Regions from separate parts of the Streptomyces sp. NPDC037389 genome, predicted to be linked through region 1. Evidence: riboswitches for the same ligand, from Rfam matches in the RefSeq annotation. Region 1 holds a riboswitch; each other region holds the start of a gene.
What was found. Region 1 has a riboswitch for cobalamin ahead of AB0E98_RS20840 (ribonucleoside-diphosphate reductase subunit alpha). Riboswitches for the same ligand answer to the same signal wherever they lie in the genome.
Positions count from the first base shown of each region.

Region 2: another riboswitch for cobalamin. It lies ahead of AB0E98_RS03255 (cobalamin biosynthesis protein); the one in region 1 lies ahead of AB0E98_RS20840 (ribonucleoside-diphosphate reductase subunit alpha).
Region 3: another riboswitch for cobalamin. It lies ahead of cobN (cobaltochelatase subunit CobN); the one in region 1 lies ahead of AB0E98_RS20840 (ribonucleoside-diphosphate reductase subunit alpha).
Region 4: another riboswitch for cobalamin. It lies ahead of metE (5-methyltetrahydropteroyltriglutamate--homocysteine S-methyltransferase); the one in region 1 lies ahead of AB0E98_RS20840 (ribonucleoside-diphosphate reductase subunit alpha).

Region 1 covers NZ_JBEZUS010000009.1:52,089-55,648, reverse strand. The annotation lists gene AB0E98_RS20840 (ribonucleoside-diphosphate reductase subunit alpha) at 1-1,796, opposite strand, end outside; cobalamin riboswitch at 1,955-2,099, opposite strand; gene mctP (monocarboxylate uptake permease MctP) at 2,263-3,560, opposite strand, start outside.
Region 2 covers NZ_JBEZUS010000001.1:700,746-704,305, reverse strand. The annotation lists gene AB0E98_RS03270 (inorganic phosphate transporter) at 1-17, shown strand, start outside; gene AB0E98_RS03265 (hypothetical protein) at 44-283, shown strand; gene AB0E98_RS03260 (ATP-binding cassette domain-containing protein) at 463-912, shown strand; cobalamin riboswitch at 1,115-1,237, shown strand; gene AB0E98_RS03255 (cobalamin biosynthesis protein) at 1,295-2,272, shown strand; gene AB0E98_RS03250 (cobyric acid synthase) at 2,269-3,560, shown strand, end outside.
Region 3 covers NZ_JBEZUS010000008.1:58,306-61,865, reverse strand. The annotation lists gene cobN (cobaltochelatase subunit CobN) at 1-2,263, opposite strand, end outside; cobalamin riboswitch at 2,292-2,425, opposite strand; gene cobG (precorrin-3B synthase) at 2,578-3,560, shown strand, end outside.
Region 4 covers NZ_JBEZUS010000003.1:568,732-572,291, reverse strand. The annotation lists gene AB0E98_RS09345 (CbtA family protein) at 1-690, opposite strand, end outside; gene AB0E98_RS09340 (CbtB-domain containing protein) at 728-967, opposite strand; cobalamin riboswitch at 1,030-1,116, opposite strand; cobalamin riboswitch at 1,380-1,543, shown strand; gene metE (5-methyltetrahydropteroyltriglutamate--homocysteine S-methyltransferase) at 1,700-3,560, shown strand, end outside.

The DNA of each region.
Region 1 (3,560 bases):
CGCAGCGCCTCCCAGCGGTCCTCCCACGCGGCGACGGCGTTGGGGTAGTGGTCCGGGTGGAGCACACCGCGGGCGGTGCGGGTCGCGGCCCAGGCCGGGTGGGGGCCGTGGCGCTCGGCGAGGTCCGCGGAGGCCTCGTACGCCGCCAGCATGATCCGCTCGGAGATCTTGGTGGACAGCTCCTTCGCCTCGGCCGAGTCGAAGGCCAGACGCAGCCGGAAGAAGACGTCCTGGAGACCCATCAGGCCCAGGCCCACCGGGCGCCAGCGGCTGTTGGAGCTGCCGGCCTGCTCGGTCGGGTAGAAGTTGATGTCCACGACGCGGTCGAGGAAGGTGACGGCCGTGCGGACCGTACGGTCGAGCTTCTCCCAGTCCATCTCGCCGTCGGCACCGAGGTGCTGCGCGAGGTTGACCGAGCCCAGGTTGCAGACCGCGGTCTCGCCGTCGTTCGTGACCTCGAGGATCTCGGTGCAGAGGTTCGAGGAGTGGACGACCGCGCCCTTCTCGGCCGTCTGGTTGGCCGTGCGGTTGGCGGCGTCCTTGAAGGTCATCCAGCCGTTGCCGGTCTGCGCGAGGGTGCGCATCATCCGGGCGTAGAGCACGCGCGCCGGGATGGTCTTGACGGCCTTGCCCTCGGCCTCGTACTTGCGGTACGCGGCGTCGAACTCGTCGCCGTAGAGGTCGACCAGGTCCGGGGTGTCGGCGGGGGAGAAGAGCGACCAGTCCGCGTCCGTCTCGACGCGGCGCATGAACTCGTCCGGGATCCAGTGCGCGATGTTGAGGTTGTGGGTGCGGCGGGCCTCCTCACCGGTGTTGTCGCGGAGCTCCAGGAACTCCTCGATGTCGGCGTGCCAGGTCTCCAGGTAGACACAGGCCGCGCCCTTGCGGCGGCCGCCCTGGTTGACGGCGGCGACGGAGGCGTCGAGGGTGCGCAGGAACGGCACGATGCCGTTGGAGTGACCGTTGGTGCCCCGGATCAGCGAGCCGCGCGAGCGGATGCGCGAGTACGACAGGCCGATGCCGCCCGCGTGCTTCGACAGACGCGCCACCTGGTGGTAGCGGTCGTAGATGGAGTCCAGCTCGTCCAGCGGGGAGTCCAGCAGGTAGCAGGACGACATCTGCGGGTGGCGGGTGCCGGAGTTGAACAGCGTCGGGGAGGACGGCAGGTACGAGAGGGTGCTCGTCAGCCGGTACAGCTCCGCGACGTCGTCCAGGGCCCGCTCCGAGTGGTCCTCGGCGAGACCGCAGGCCACGCGCAGCAGGAAGTGCTGCGGGGTCTCGATCACGTCGCGGTGGATCGGGTGGCGCAGCAGGTAGCGGCTGTGCAGGGTGCGCAGGCCGAAGTAGCCGAAGCGGTCGTCCGCGCCGTCGGTCAGGGCGGCCTCGACGAGGGCGTCCAGGCGTGCGGCGTGGGTGCGCACGAAGGCGGCCGTGTCGTCGGCGATGAGCCCCTCGCGGTGCCCGACCTCGACCGAGGCGGAGAAGGAGGTGGCGCCCTGGCCGGCCGCCTCGTCGGCGATGGCCAGGGTGAGCAGGCGCGCGGCGAGCTTGGAGTACTCCGGCTCCTCCGAGATCAGGCCGGCGGCGGCCTCGGTGGCGAGGGAGCGCAGCTCGGCGTCGTCCGCGGCGGCGCTGCGGCCGCGCAGCGCGGCGGCGGCGACCTTGCCCGGGTCGGTGGCCGGAAGGTTGGCGGTGAGGTCGGTCAGGGTGCGCAGGAGCGCGGTCCCGGGGCCGCCGGTCGCTTCCGCATTCGCTGAGACCGGAGCTGAAACCGGATCTGCGGGCGCGATGGTCACTGAGGCTCTCCCTCGCTCGGCTGGGTGGGCCGGGCGGGAGAGCGATGGGGCGCGCACGCGCATGCCACTTGCACCAGGGCATGCCTCGTAGGCGTCCATCGGCCCAACCCGCGAGGCCCGGACGAATTCAACGCCCATGACCGAGCCGGGGCAGGCTCGGTGGTGGGCGCGCTGTCGGCAGGTCGTCGGACTTCAGGTGCGCTGGGTATATGCGCACACATACACCGTTGCGGGACAGTTCCGGATTTCCACCGGATTCCCCTGCGACGACAGCGGAGACGAGCATACATCTAGTGCCGGGTCTCGCACGCGCCCCCACATGTTGTGTCGTCGCGTCATGAGACGGTCGCGGAATGTGCTAACGGGCGTCCCTGGCACGGCAAGAGAAGAGGGCCGCCACGCCCCCTGGACGGGGATGTGGCGGCCCTCCGGAGGGCCTCCGGGCGGTGGTCCCGGGGGCGGCGAGTCAGTGCCCGCCGGGGGCTCCTGCGGTGGCCGGCGGGAGGTCCGCGCGGACCCCCGGGTCACCGGCGTCGGCCGTGTAGTCCGAGGGCCGGGTCCGGTCCTCGCCGTCGGGCACCTTCAGTGCCTTGAGGACGACCGTCGCGACGATGACGACGATCACGTTAAGGATAAAGGCGGTAAGCCCGATATATCCCTTTTCTCCAATAAAGGGGATGAGGTTGGTGTTCCCGAAGTGATCCTGGGTGGCGCTCGGTGTGGCGTACGCCCGCCACGTCCCGTACGCCATGCCGGCCGCCCAGCCCGCGAGCAGCGCCCAGCGGTGGGGCCAGCGGGTGAAGAGCCCGCCGACGAGCGCGGGCACGGTCTGGAGGATCCAGATGCCACCCAGCAGCTGGAAATTGATGGCGACCGTTTTGTCCATGGTGAGGACGAAAACGAGCGCGCCGACCTTGACCAGCAAGGACGCGAGCTTGGACACCTTCGCCTCGTGTTCGGGCGAGGCGTCCGGTTTGAGGAAGTCCTTGTAGATGTTGCGGGTGAAGAGATTTGCGGCGGCGATCGACATGATGGCCGCCGGTACGAGCGCGCCGATGCCGATCGCGGCGAAGGCCACCCCGGTGAACCAGTCCGGGAACATGTCCTCGAAGAGCTGGGGGATCGCCAGCTGGCCGTTCTTCACCTTCACCCCGGCGGCTATGGCCATGAAGCCGAGCATCGCCAGCAGGCCCAGCATCAGGGAGTAGAGGGGAAGGATGGTGGTGTTCCTGCGGATGACGTTGCGGCTCCTGCTGGAGAGGACCGCCGTCACCGAGTGCGGATAGAGGAAGAGCGCCATCGCCGAACCGAGCGCCAGCGTCGCGTACGCCCACTGCGTCTCCGCTCCCGGGATCAGTGACCCCCGGGGTTTTCCGGTAGCGGGATTCTCGGTCGCGAACGCCTCGCCGGCCTTGCTGAAGATGTGCTCGAAGCCGCCCAGTTTGATCGGTATGTAGATGATCGCCACGATGATCACGATGTAGATCAGCGCGTCCTTGACGAAGGCGATCAGCGCGGGCGCGCGCAGCCCGGCGGAGTAGGTGTAGGCCGCGAGCACGCCGAAGGCGATGAGGAGCGGCAGGTCCTTGACGAACCAGTTGGCGTTCTCGCCGCCGCCGACGCCCATGACGTCGAGCACCGCCTGGATGCCGACCAGTTGCAGCGCGATGTACGGCATCGTGGCCAGGATCCCGGTCACCGCGAGGGCGAGGGAGAGGCCCCGGGAGCCGAACCGGCCCCGGACGAAGTCCGACGACGTCACAT
Region 2 (3,560 bases), on a different contig from region 1:
CCGCGACGACCGGCTGACGCCGGGCAACGGAGGAAGAACCACCATGCACATCGACTGGGCAGCTCTCGGCCAGGTCTTCGGCGTGAGCCTCGTGGTCACCGTCGGCCTCGTGGGCGTCTTCACGCTCGGCATCGTCGGCACGTCCCGCAAGCCGGAAGCCGCGGGCGCGACGTCCGCGGCCGACGCGGGCGGCAGCACCGCACTGGCCCGCACCGGCGCGTACGCGTGCTTCGCGCTGTGCGCGGCGGCGGTGGGGTACGGGATCTATCTGATCGTCGCCTGACGCGACACCGTACGTTCGTGGAGGGGCGGGACCGGGCTTTCCGGTCCCGCCCCTCCGTCGTTGCCGGCGTGCGTCAACGCGGGGAACCCGAGCCGCCGATCGCGCGTTCAGTACCTCTTGCGTGAGCTCTTGCGTGCACGGTTGTGACGGCGTTCGACGGACGGACGGGGTTCTCAGCGGTGCGATTGGATTCGGTCGGCGTCCGGTACACACGCCGAGGACCGCGCGTACTGGATGGCATCACCCTCGACCTGGCCTCCGGGACGGTCACCGCGGTGGTCGGCGGGAACGGGCCGGGCAAGTCCACCCTGCTCAAGGTGGCCGCCGGGCTGAGGAGACCCGGCTCCGGCTCCGTTCACGGGCGCCCGGACAGGATCGGCTACGTGCCCGAGCGGCTCCCGGCGGGCATGCGGCTCAGCGCGCGCTCGTACCTCCTGCACATGGGGCGCGTCCAAGGACTCCGCACCGCGGGCGCCGATCGTCGCGGCGGTGAACTGCTGGACCGGCTGGGCATCGAGGGCGACATCGACGCGCCCATCAGCACGCTGTCCAAAGGAAACGCCCAGAAAGTCGCCCTCGCCCAGGCCATGCTCGGCGGCCGCCGGCTGCTGATCCTCGACGAACCGTGATCCGGCCTCGACGCCCGTACCCATCAAGTCCTCGTGGACTGCCTCGCGGAGTGGCGTGCCGCGGGAGTAGACCTGCCGGGGCTGCCGGGGCGGGCCGGGACCTGCCTGACGACAGGGGCGTCGCAGCGGCGGGGCGCAGGTCAGGGCGAGTTGACGCCCCTTCCCGCCCCGTGGTGGACTTCCCGAGCCAAACGGCGACAGCAGAGGAAGCCGGTGCGAATCCGGCGCGGTCCCGCCACTGTCACCGGGGAGTGTCCCCCCAACCGATGGCCACGGCGCGAGCCGGAAGGCCGGGGGCGGCGCGGATCCGGGAGCCAGGAGACTCTGGTCGCCGGTCACGTCGAGCCAGGGCGCGGACCCTGAGTGAGGACACCGCTTCGCCATGCCCGGCCGCGACCGTTTTTCCTTCGCGTACGGCCCCTTCGCGTACGGCACCGCCCTGGGCTTCGCCTGCGACCTGCTCCTCGGCGACCCCCGCCGCGGGCATCCCGTGGCCGCCTTCGGCCGGGCCGCGCAGGCCGTCGAACGGCGGCTGTGGCGCGACCACCGGGGCTACGGCACCCTCCACACCCTGGTCTGCGCCGGTGGCGCGGTCGCCGGGGCCGGGCTGCTGACCCGTGCCGCGCGACGTCACCCCGCTGCCGAGATCGCGCTGACCGCCGCCGTCACATGGTCCGTCCTGGGCGGCACGTCCCTGGGCCGGGAGGCCCGGGCCATCGGTGGGGCGCTGGCCGCCGGGGACCTGGAGGTCGCCCGGGAGCGGCTGCCGCATCTGTGCGGCCGCGACCCGCAGGCGCTGGACGCGCAGCAGATCGCCCGGGCCGTGGTGGAGTCCGTCGCCGAGAACACCTCCGACGCGGTCGTGGGCGCCCTGGTCTGGGGCGCGCTGGCCGGGGTGCCCGGGCTCGTGGGCTTCCGTGCGGTCAACACCCTGGACGCCATGGTGGGTCACAAGTCGCCCAGGCTCCGGCGGTTCGGCTGGGCGTCGGCCCGGCTCGACGACGTCGTCGGCTGGCCGGGCGCCCGGCTGACCGCCGCGCTCACGGTCCTCGCCGGGCCCGATCCGCGCGGCGCTCTGCGCGTGGCCCGGCGCGACGCCGCCCGCCATCCCAGCCCCAACGCCGGGCCGGTCGAGGCCGCCTTCGCCGGGGCCCTGGGCGTCCGCCTGGGCGGCACCCTCGCCTACGCCGGGCGCGTCGAGCACCGTCCCGTGCTGGGCGGGGAGAACCGCCCGGTGCGGTCGGCCGACATCGAGCGCGCGGTCCGGCTCTCGCGCCGGGTGTCGCTGCTGGCCCTGGGAACGGCGGTGACGGCCCGTACGGTGGGCAGCCTGTTCAGGAAGGCGGGGAGGAATCGGTGACAGTCTCGGTGACAGCCGACAGGAGCGGGCGTACGGGCCCGCCGGGCGGGGGCCTGCTGGTGGCCGGGACCACCTCGGACGCGGGCAAGAGCGTGGTCACGGCCGGCATCTGCCGCTGGCTGGTCCGCGAGGGCGTCAAGGTCGCGCCGTTCAAGGCGCAGAACATGTCCCTCAACTCCTTCGTGACGCGCGACGGCGCGGAGATAGGGCGCGCGCAGGCCATGCAGGCCGCCGCCGCCCGCGTCGAGCCGAGCGCCCTCATGAACCCGGTGCTGCTCAAGCCGGGAAGCGACCGCAGCAGCCAGGTCGTCCTCATGGGCAAGGCGGTGGGCGAGCTCAGCGCCCGCGGCTACCACCAGGGCCGCCAGGAGCAGCTGTTCGGCACGGTGACGGAGTGCCTGGCCGAGCTGCGGCGCACCCACGACGCCGTGATCTGCGAGGGGGCCGGCAGCCCCGCCGAGATCAACCTGCGCCGCTCCGACATCGTCAACATGGGCATCGCCCGGGCCGCGCGGCTGCCCGTGGTCGTCGTCGGCGACATCGACCGGGGCGGAGTCTTCGCCTCCTTCTTCGGTACGACAGCGCTGCTCTCCCCCGAGGACCAGGAGCTGATAGCGGGTTACGTGGTCAACAAGTTCCGGGGCGACGTGAGTCTGCTGGAGCCGGGGCTGGAAATGCTGCGCGACCTGACGGGCCGGCGGACGTTCGGCGTGCTGCCGTTCGCCCACGGCCTGGGCATCGACGAGGAGGACGGCCTGCGCGTGTCCCTGCGCGGCGCGGTCCGCGAGTCCGTGGTCGCCCCGCCGCACGGCGCGGACGTCCTGCGGGTCGCCGTGTGCGCGGTGCCGCTGATGTCGAACTTCACGGACGTCGACGCGCTGGCCGCCGAACCGGGGGTCGTCGTACGGTTCGTGGACCGCCCCGAGGAGCTCGCCGACGCCGACCTGGTCGTCGTACCGGGCACGCGCGGCACGGTACGGGCGCTCGCGTGGCTGCGCGAACGCGGGCTCGCCGACGCGCTCGTACGGCGGGCGGCGGAGGGCCGCCCGGTGCTGGGCATCTGCGGCGGCTTCCAGCTGCTGGGCGAGCGGATCGACGACGAGGTCGAGTCGAAGGCCGGCACGGTCGAGGGCCTGGGCCTGCTGCCGGTGCGTGTGCGGTTCGCGGTCGAGAAGACCCTGGCCCGGCCGGTCGGCGAGGCCCTGGGCGAGCACGTCGAGGGGTACGAGATCCACCACGGCGTGGCAGATGTGAGAGGTGGGGACGAGCCCTTCCTCGACGGTTGCCG
Region 3 (3,560 bases), on a different contig from region 1:
CCCGCACCGTGAGCACAACGGCCGGGATGGCGGCCGGGTCCCAGCCCGCCGCCTCCATGGCCTCCACCAGGGCCCGCGCCTCCGCCTCCGCCTCGTCCGCAGTGGTGCGGGTGGCCGCCGACTCGTCGAGGCCGAGGGCCTCGCGCAGGCCCGGCAGGGCCGTCGTGCCGCCCCAGATCTGGCGGGCGCGCAGGATCGACAGGACCAGGTTGACGCGGTCGGCGCCGGCCGGGGCGGCGCCCAGGACGTGGAGGCCGTCGCGGATCTGGGCGTCCTTCACCTCGCAGAGCCAGCCGTCGACGTGGAGGAGGAAGTCGTCGAAGCCGTCGTCGTCGGGGCGCTCCTCCATGCCCAGGTCGTGGTCGAGCCGGGCGGCCTGGATGAGGGTCCAGATCTGGGCGCGGATCGCGGGGAGCTTGGCCGGGTCCATCGAGGAGATCTGGGCGTATTCGTCGAGGAGTTGCTCCAGGCGCGCGATGTCGCCGTAGGAGTCGGCGCGGGCCATGGGCGGCACGAGGTGATCGACGAGCGTGGCGTGGGCGCGGCGCTTGGCCTGGGTGCCCTCGCCGGGGTCGTTGACGAGGAACGGGTAGACCAGCGGCAGGTCGCCGAGGGCCGCGTCGGGGCCGCAGGCGGCGGACAGGCCGGCGTTCTTGCCGGGCAGCCACTCCAGATTGCCGTGCTTGCCCAGGTGGACCATCGCGTCGGCGCCGAAGCCGCCGTCCTCCTGGGATGCGGCGATCCAGCGGTAGGCGGCGAGGTAGTGGTGCGAGGGCGGCAGGTCGGGGTCGTGGTAGATGGCGATGGGGTTCTCGCCGAAGCCGCGCGGCGGCTGGATGAGGATCAGCAGATTGCCGCGGCGCAGGGCGGCGAGGACGATGTCGCCTTCCGGGTCGCCCTCGGCAGTGCGGCTGCGGTCGACGAACATCTCGCCGGGCGCCGGTCCCCAGTGCTCCTCGACGGCCTCGCGCAGCTCGGCGGGGAGCTGCTCGTACCAGCGCCTGTAGTCGGCGGCCGGGACGCGGACGGGGTTGCGGGCCAGCTGCTCCTCCGTCAGCCAGTCCTGGTCGTGGCCGCCCGCGTCGATGAGGGCGTAGATGAGCTCGTCGCCGTCACCGGACGCGAGGCCGGGGACCTCTTCCGTGCCGAAGTCGTAGCCCTCCTCGCGCAGCCGGCGCAGCAGGGCGACGGCGCTGGCGGGGGTGTCGAGGCCGACGGCGTTGCCGATGCGGGAGTGCTTGGTGGGGTACGCGGAGAGGACGAGCGCGAGCCGCTTCTCGGCGGCGGGGATGTGGCGGAGGCGGGCGTGGCGCACGGCGATGCCCGCGACGCGGGCGGCGCGCTCGAGGTCGGGGACGTAGGCGGGCAGGCCGTCCGCGTCGATCTCCTTGAAGGAGAAGGGGACGGTGATGATGCGGCCGTCGAACTCGGGCACGGCGACCTGGGTGGCGGAGTCGAGCGGGGAGAGCCCCTCGTCGTTCTCCTCCCAGGCCTCCCGGGTGCCGGTCAGGCAGAGGGCCTGGAGGATCGGCACGTCGAGGGCGGCGAGCGCGCCGGCGTCCCAGGACTCGTCGTCGCCTCCGGCGGAGGCGTCGGCGGGCCGGGTGCCACCGGCGGCGAGGACGGTGGTGACGATGGCGTCGACGTCGCGCAGGGCGTCGATCAGCTCGGGCTCGGGGGCGCGCAGCGAGGCGACGTAGAGCGGCAGGGCGCGGCCGCCCGCGTCCTCGACGGCGCCGCAGAGGGCCTCGACGAAGGCGGTGTTGCCGCTCATGTGGTGGGCGCGGTAGTAGAGCACGGCGATGAGCGGGCCGGACGCGCCGGGTTTGGGGGTGCGCTCCAGCGCGCCCCACGCGGGGGCGGCGGCGGGCGGCTCGAAGCCGTGGCCGGTGAGCAGCACGGTGTCGGAGAGGAAGCGGGCCAGCTGTTCGAGGTTGGCGGGGCCGCCGTGGGCGAGGTAGGCGTGGGCCTCGGCGGCGATGCCGATGGGGACGGTGGACGCCTCCATCAGCTGGGCGTCGGGGGCCTGTTCGCCGGTGAGGACGACGACGGGGCGCGGGCCGGCCAGGAGCTGGTCGAGCCCCTCCTGCCAGGCGCGCAGCCCGCCGAGGAGGCGCACGACGACAAGGTCGGCGCCCTCCAGGAGCGCGGGGAGTTCCTCGAGCGCGAGCCGGGCGGGGTTGGCGAGTCGGTACGGGACCGGACCGCCGGCCGCACGGGCGCTGAGCAGGTCGGTGTCGGACGTCGACAGGAGCAGGATCACGGCATGCCTTCCTCGGGGTCCGCGCCCCGGGCGGTGGGAGGACGGCAGGAGTTCCTGACTCACCCGGCATCGCTGCCGGGCACACAGTGGCGGGACCGTGCCGGGATCACACCGGCTTCCTCCCCTGTCGCCGTCGCTGGCGCTGCCATAGTAGCCATGCGGGGTGGGCCTCCAGGAGGGGAAGATGCCCCTGACCCGCCCTTTCTCCGTTTCCGAGCGGGGCTTCGCCCCCTCGCGCCCCGTCCCGCCCCCTTGTCCGCGCTGACGCGCGTCGTCTTCAAACGCCGGACGGGCTGATTCGACCCCCGGTCGGTATGCTCGCCGCCATGCCCACTCCCCCCGAACCCCCTGGTCGCGAGCGCGGCGACGCCTGTCCCGGCGCCCTGCGGCTGCACGCCGCGGACGACGGGGCACTGGCCCGCGTACGGCTGCCGGGCGGGCTGCTGACGGTCCGTCAGGCAAGCGCGCTCGCCGACGCCGCCGACGACTTGGGCGACGCCCGCCTCGACCTCACCTCCCGCGGCAACGTCCAGCTCCGCGGCCTCGCCGACGGCTGCGGCGCCGCCCTGGGCGCGCGGCTGCGCGAGGCCGGTCTGCTGCCGTCGGACCGGCACGACCGCATCCGGAATGTCGCGGCTTCCCCCCTGTCCGGCCTGGACGGAAAGGGCTTCTCGGACATCCGGCCCTGGGTGCGGGAACTCGACCGGCTGCTCTGCGCGTCGGACGACCTCACGGACCTCTCGGGCCGTTTCCTCTTCGGTCTCGACGACGGCCGGGGCGACATCACGGCCCTCGCGCCCGATGTGACATTGATCGCAGCCGATGCCGGCCGCCAGGCCCTCCTGTGCTTCGGCCCCGGCCCCGACGCCCTGCGCGTCGCCGCCCGGGACGCGCCGCGCGCGGCCGTTCTGGCGGCCCGTGAGTTCCTCGCGGTGCTGCGCCAGAGCGGCGGCAAGGCCTGGCGCGTCCGCGAACTGGCCCCCGGGCTGCGGCCGCGCCCGGAGCGGCTCGCGGCCCGGCTGGCGGCGGCCGGCATCGGCTCCGCGCCCGTACCGCGCGCCGCGCTCCCCCTCGGCTCCCCGCCCGCGCCCGGCGCGCTCCAAGGGCCCGACGGGCGGTGGGCCGTGTCGGTGGCCGCGCCCCTGGGCCGGTTCTCCTCCGCCCAGTGGCGGCTCCTCGCCCGTACCGCCGGCCGGGACGGCGACGGCGAACTCCGCGTCACCCCCTGGCGCGGCGTCGTCGTCCCGGGGCTCACCGCCCCGGTGGCCGCGGCGCGCCTCGCAGCGCTCGCGGAGGC
Region 4 (3,560 bases), on a different contig from region 1:
GGCCAGGTGCCCGAAGAGCAGCCCGAAGCCCGCCCACAGGACGCACTGGATGGCCAGGGCCGCGAGGCGGAACCGCCACAGCACGGTGGCCGGGAAGTCTGCGGGCACCTCGTCGACCACGGGCAGGACGGCATACGCCACCCCTGCCATCAGCACGAACGCCGCCACCGCGACGACGCCGGCCCACCAGGTGCCCAGCCGGGGGGCCAGCGCGCGGCCCAGGAAGATCGCGGCGACGCCCAGCAGGACGCTGAGCGCGATCATCAGGAAGTACAGCGCGGTGCGCTTGCCGATGGTGTCGGGGTCGCCGACGGACGGCGGATTGGCCGGGTACTTGAGGAACGGCACCACATAGACCACCAGCAGCCCGCCCAGCGAGAGCAGGGCCGCCGTGGCGCGCGGGCCGGTCCGGCCGATCCGGCCCAGGGCCACGCAGAAGGCCAGCGCCGCGATGCCGCCGAGCGCGACGCCGTAGACCAGGACGCCGGTCGCCAGCCCGGCCGTGGACTGGAGGGTGCGGCTGACCAGCTCCACACCGTGGTCGCCGTGGCTGTGGGCCTCCTCGAAACCGATGGCCTTGTCCACGGACGGCTCACCGAGCAGATAGGCCACGAGCAGCGCGAGGCACCCCGCCGCCAGCCCGGCGAGCATGCCGCGCACCAGGAGCGACCGTACGGAGACGGTGTTCACGGGACGGTCGGTGTTCACGAGACGGACTCCCCGGCGGTCAGTGGCACGGGAAGCCGAGCAGGTGGCGTCCGTCGTGGACCCACTCGTGGACGCCCTCGCCGGAAAGCAGCGAGGTGGCGCCCTGTTCGGCGCCGACGAAGTACAGCAGGATCAGCATGAGAAGCCCGAAGAAGACCGCCCACGGGGCGATCGCCTTCAGGGATATCGGCGCGACCTCCGGCCGGGCGGAGGAGCCGGAGACGGGAGCGCCGGACGTGGGAACGGCGGAATAGGCCATGATCAAACCTCCTGGGGAAACACGCGTCCCAGAACTAGGGGTTCTTGGACGACGGGAGGCGGGTCTGACTCCCCGGGCGTCGCCGCGCTGCCGCGAGCGTTCGGCCGGATTCACAGTGGCGCGACCGTGCCGGATTCCCACCGGCTTCCGTCACCCCGTCGTCATGTCCACGCGACCGTACCGTTCAGGCCAACGTCGCGCCATGGGGTGGGGGGATGCGCACCGGCGTATGAACCGGCGTGCACGGCCTGGGTGTGCGCCGCGGGCGAGCCTCCTTCACACCCTCCACACCGTCGCGGCGCCCGGATATCGTCCGTATGCCGTCCCTGTGTGACCGGTATATGAACAGGGCTGTTCGGCGGGTGACTTCTGTGCCTACGCTGACCACGCAGCCGGTTCGCCCTGCCCGCCAGGCAGACGCGTCGCAAGAGGGAACCCGGTGGGAATCCGGGACTGCCCCGCAGCGGTGTGCGGGAACGACCGCCGTCATACGCACTGGGCCCGGCGGGCCCGGGAAGCGACGGCCATTAGGTGTCCGCCCTCGGGTGGACGTGCCCGCGAGTCCGAAGACCTGCCCGCTGCCCGCGCGCGAACGAATCGCGCGCGGAGATCCCGGTGACCCCGAGGGCGGGTCGGCGCGCACGGACGAGCACTCGGCGGCTCGCCCGCACCGACACGACCCCTCGCGGCCTCTCCGGGATCCCGGAAGACGAGCTCGCGAAGGAGAGTTCCGTGACCAGCAAGTCCGCAGCCGCGGCAGCCCGGGCCACCGTGTACGGCTACCCCCGTCAGGGACGGGACCGGGAACTGAAGAAGGCCGTCGAAGGCTACTGGAAGGGCGCCGTCTCCGCCGACGCCCTGCGCCGGACCGCCGCCGGACTGCGCGCCGCCACATGGCGCGATCTCGACGCCGCCGGCCTCCACGAGGTCCCCACCGGTGACTTCTCGTACTACGACCACGTCCTCGACACCAGCGTCATGCTCGGCGCGATCCCCGCCCGCCACCGCCCGGCCTTCGCCGCCGACCCCCTGGACGGCTACTTCGCCATGGCACGCGGAACCCAGGACGTGGCGCCCCTGGAGATGACCAAGTGGTTCGACACCAACTACCACTACCTCGTCCCGGAGCTCGGTCCCGACACCGTCTTCACCGCCGACCCCGCCAAACAACTCGGCGAACTCCAGGAGGCCCTGGCCCTCGGCCTCGCCGCCCGCCCCGTCCTCGTCGGACCGGTCACCTACCTCCTGCTCGCCAAACCCGCCCCCGGCGCCCCGGCCGGCTTCGACCCGCTCACCCTCCTGGACCGGCTGCTGCCCGTCTACGCCGAGGTGCTCACCGCGCTGCGCGCCGCCGGGGCCGAGTGGGTCCAACTGGACGAGCCCGCCCTCGTCCAGGACCGCACCCCGGCCGAACTGAACGCGGCAGCCCGCGCCTACCGCGACCTCGGGGCCCTGGCGGACCGGCCGAAACTCCTCGTCGCCTCCTACTTCGACCGCCTGGGCGAGGCCCTGCCCATGCTGGCCAAGGCCCCCGTCGACGGCCTCGCCCTCGACTTCACCGGCCCCGCCGCCGCCAACCTCGACGACCTCGCGGCCGCCGGCGGACTGCCCGGCAAACGACTCGTCGCGGGCGTCGTCGACGGCCGCAACGTCTGGATCAACGACCTGACGGCGTCGCTGGCCACCCTCGCCACCCTCCTCGGCCTCGCCGGCCGCGTGGACGTCGCCGCCTCCAGCTCCCTCCTCCACGTCCCCCTCGACGCCACCGCCGAACGCGACATCGACCCGCGGATCGCCCGCTGGCTCGCCTTCGCCCGCCAGAAGACCACCGAGATCGTCACCCTCGCCCGCGGCCTCGGCCACGGCACCGCTGCCATCGCCGCCGAACTCGCCGCCAACCGCGCCGACCTGGCCTCCCGCGCCGGCTCCGCCCTCACCCACGACCCGGCCGTCCGCGCCCGCACCACCGCCGTCACCGGCGACGACGCCCGCCGCTCGCTGCCCTACGCCGAGCGGACCACCGCCCAGCGCGCCCGCCTGGGCCTGCCCCCGCTGCCCACGACCACCATCGGCTCCTTCCCCCAGACCGGCGAACTACGCACCGCCCGCGCCGACCTGCGCGCCGGACGCATCGGCACCGACGCCTACGAGCGGCGCATCGAGGCCGAGATCCGCGAGGTCGTCGCCTTCCAGGAGAAGACCGGCCTGGACGTCCTGGTCCACGGCGAGGCCGAACGCAACGACATGGTCCAGTACTTCGCCGAACGCCTCACCGGCTACCTCGCCACCCGGCACGGCTGGGTCCAGTCCTACGGCACCCGCTACGTCCGCCCACCGGTCCTGGCCGGCGACGTCTCCCGCCCCGAGCCGATGACCGTGCGCTGGACGTCTTACGCCCAGTCCCTCACCAATCGGCCCGTCAAGGGCATGCTCACCGGCCCCGTCACCATGCTCGCCTGGTCCTTCGTCCGCGACGACCAGCCCCGCGCCGAGACCGCCCGCCAGGTCGCGCTCGCACTGCGCGACGAGGTCGCCGACCTGGAGGCGGCGGGCACCGCCGTGATCCAGGTCGACGAACCCGCCCTCCGCGAAA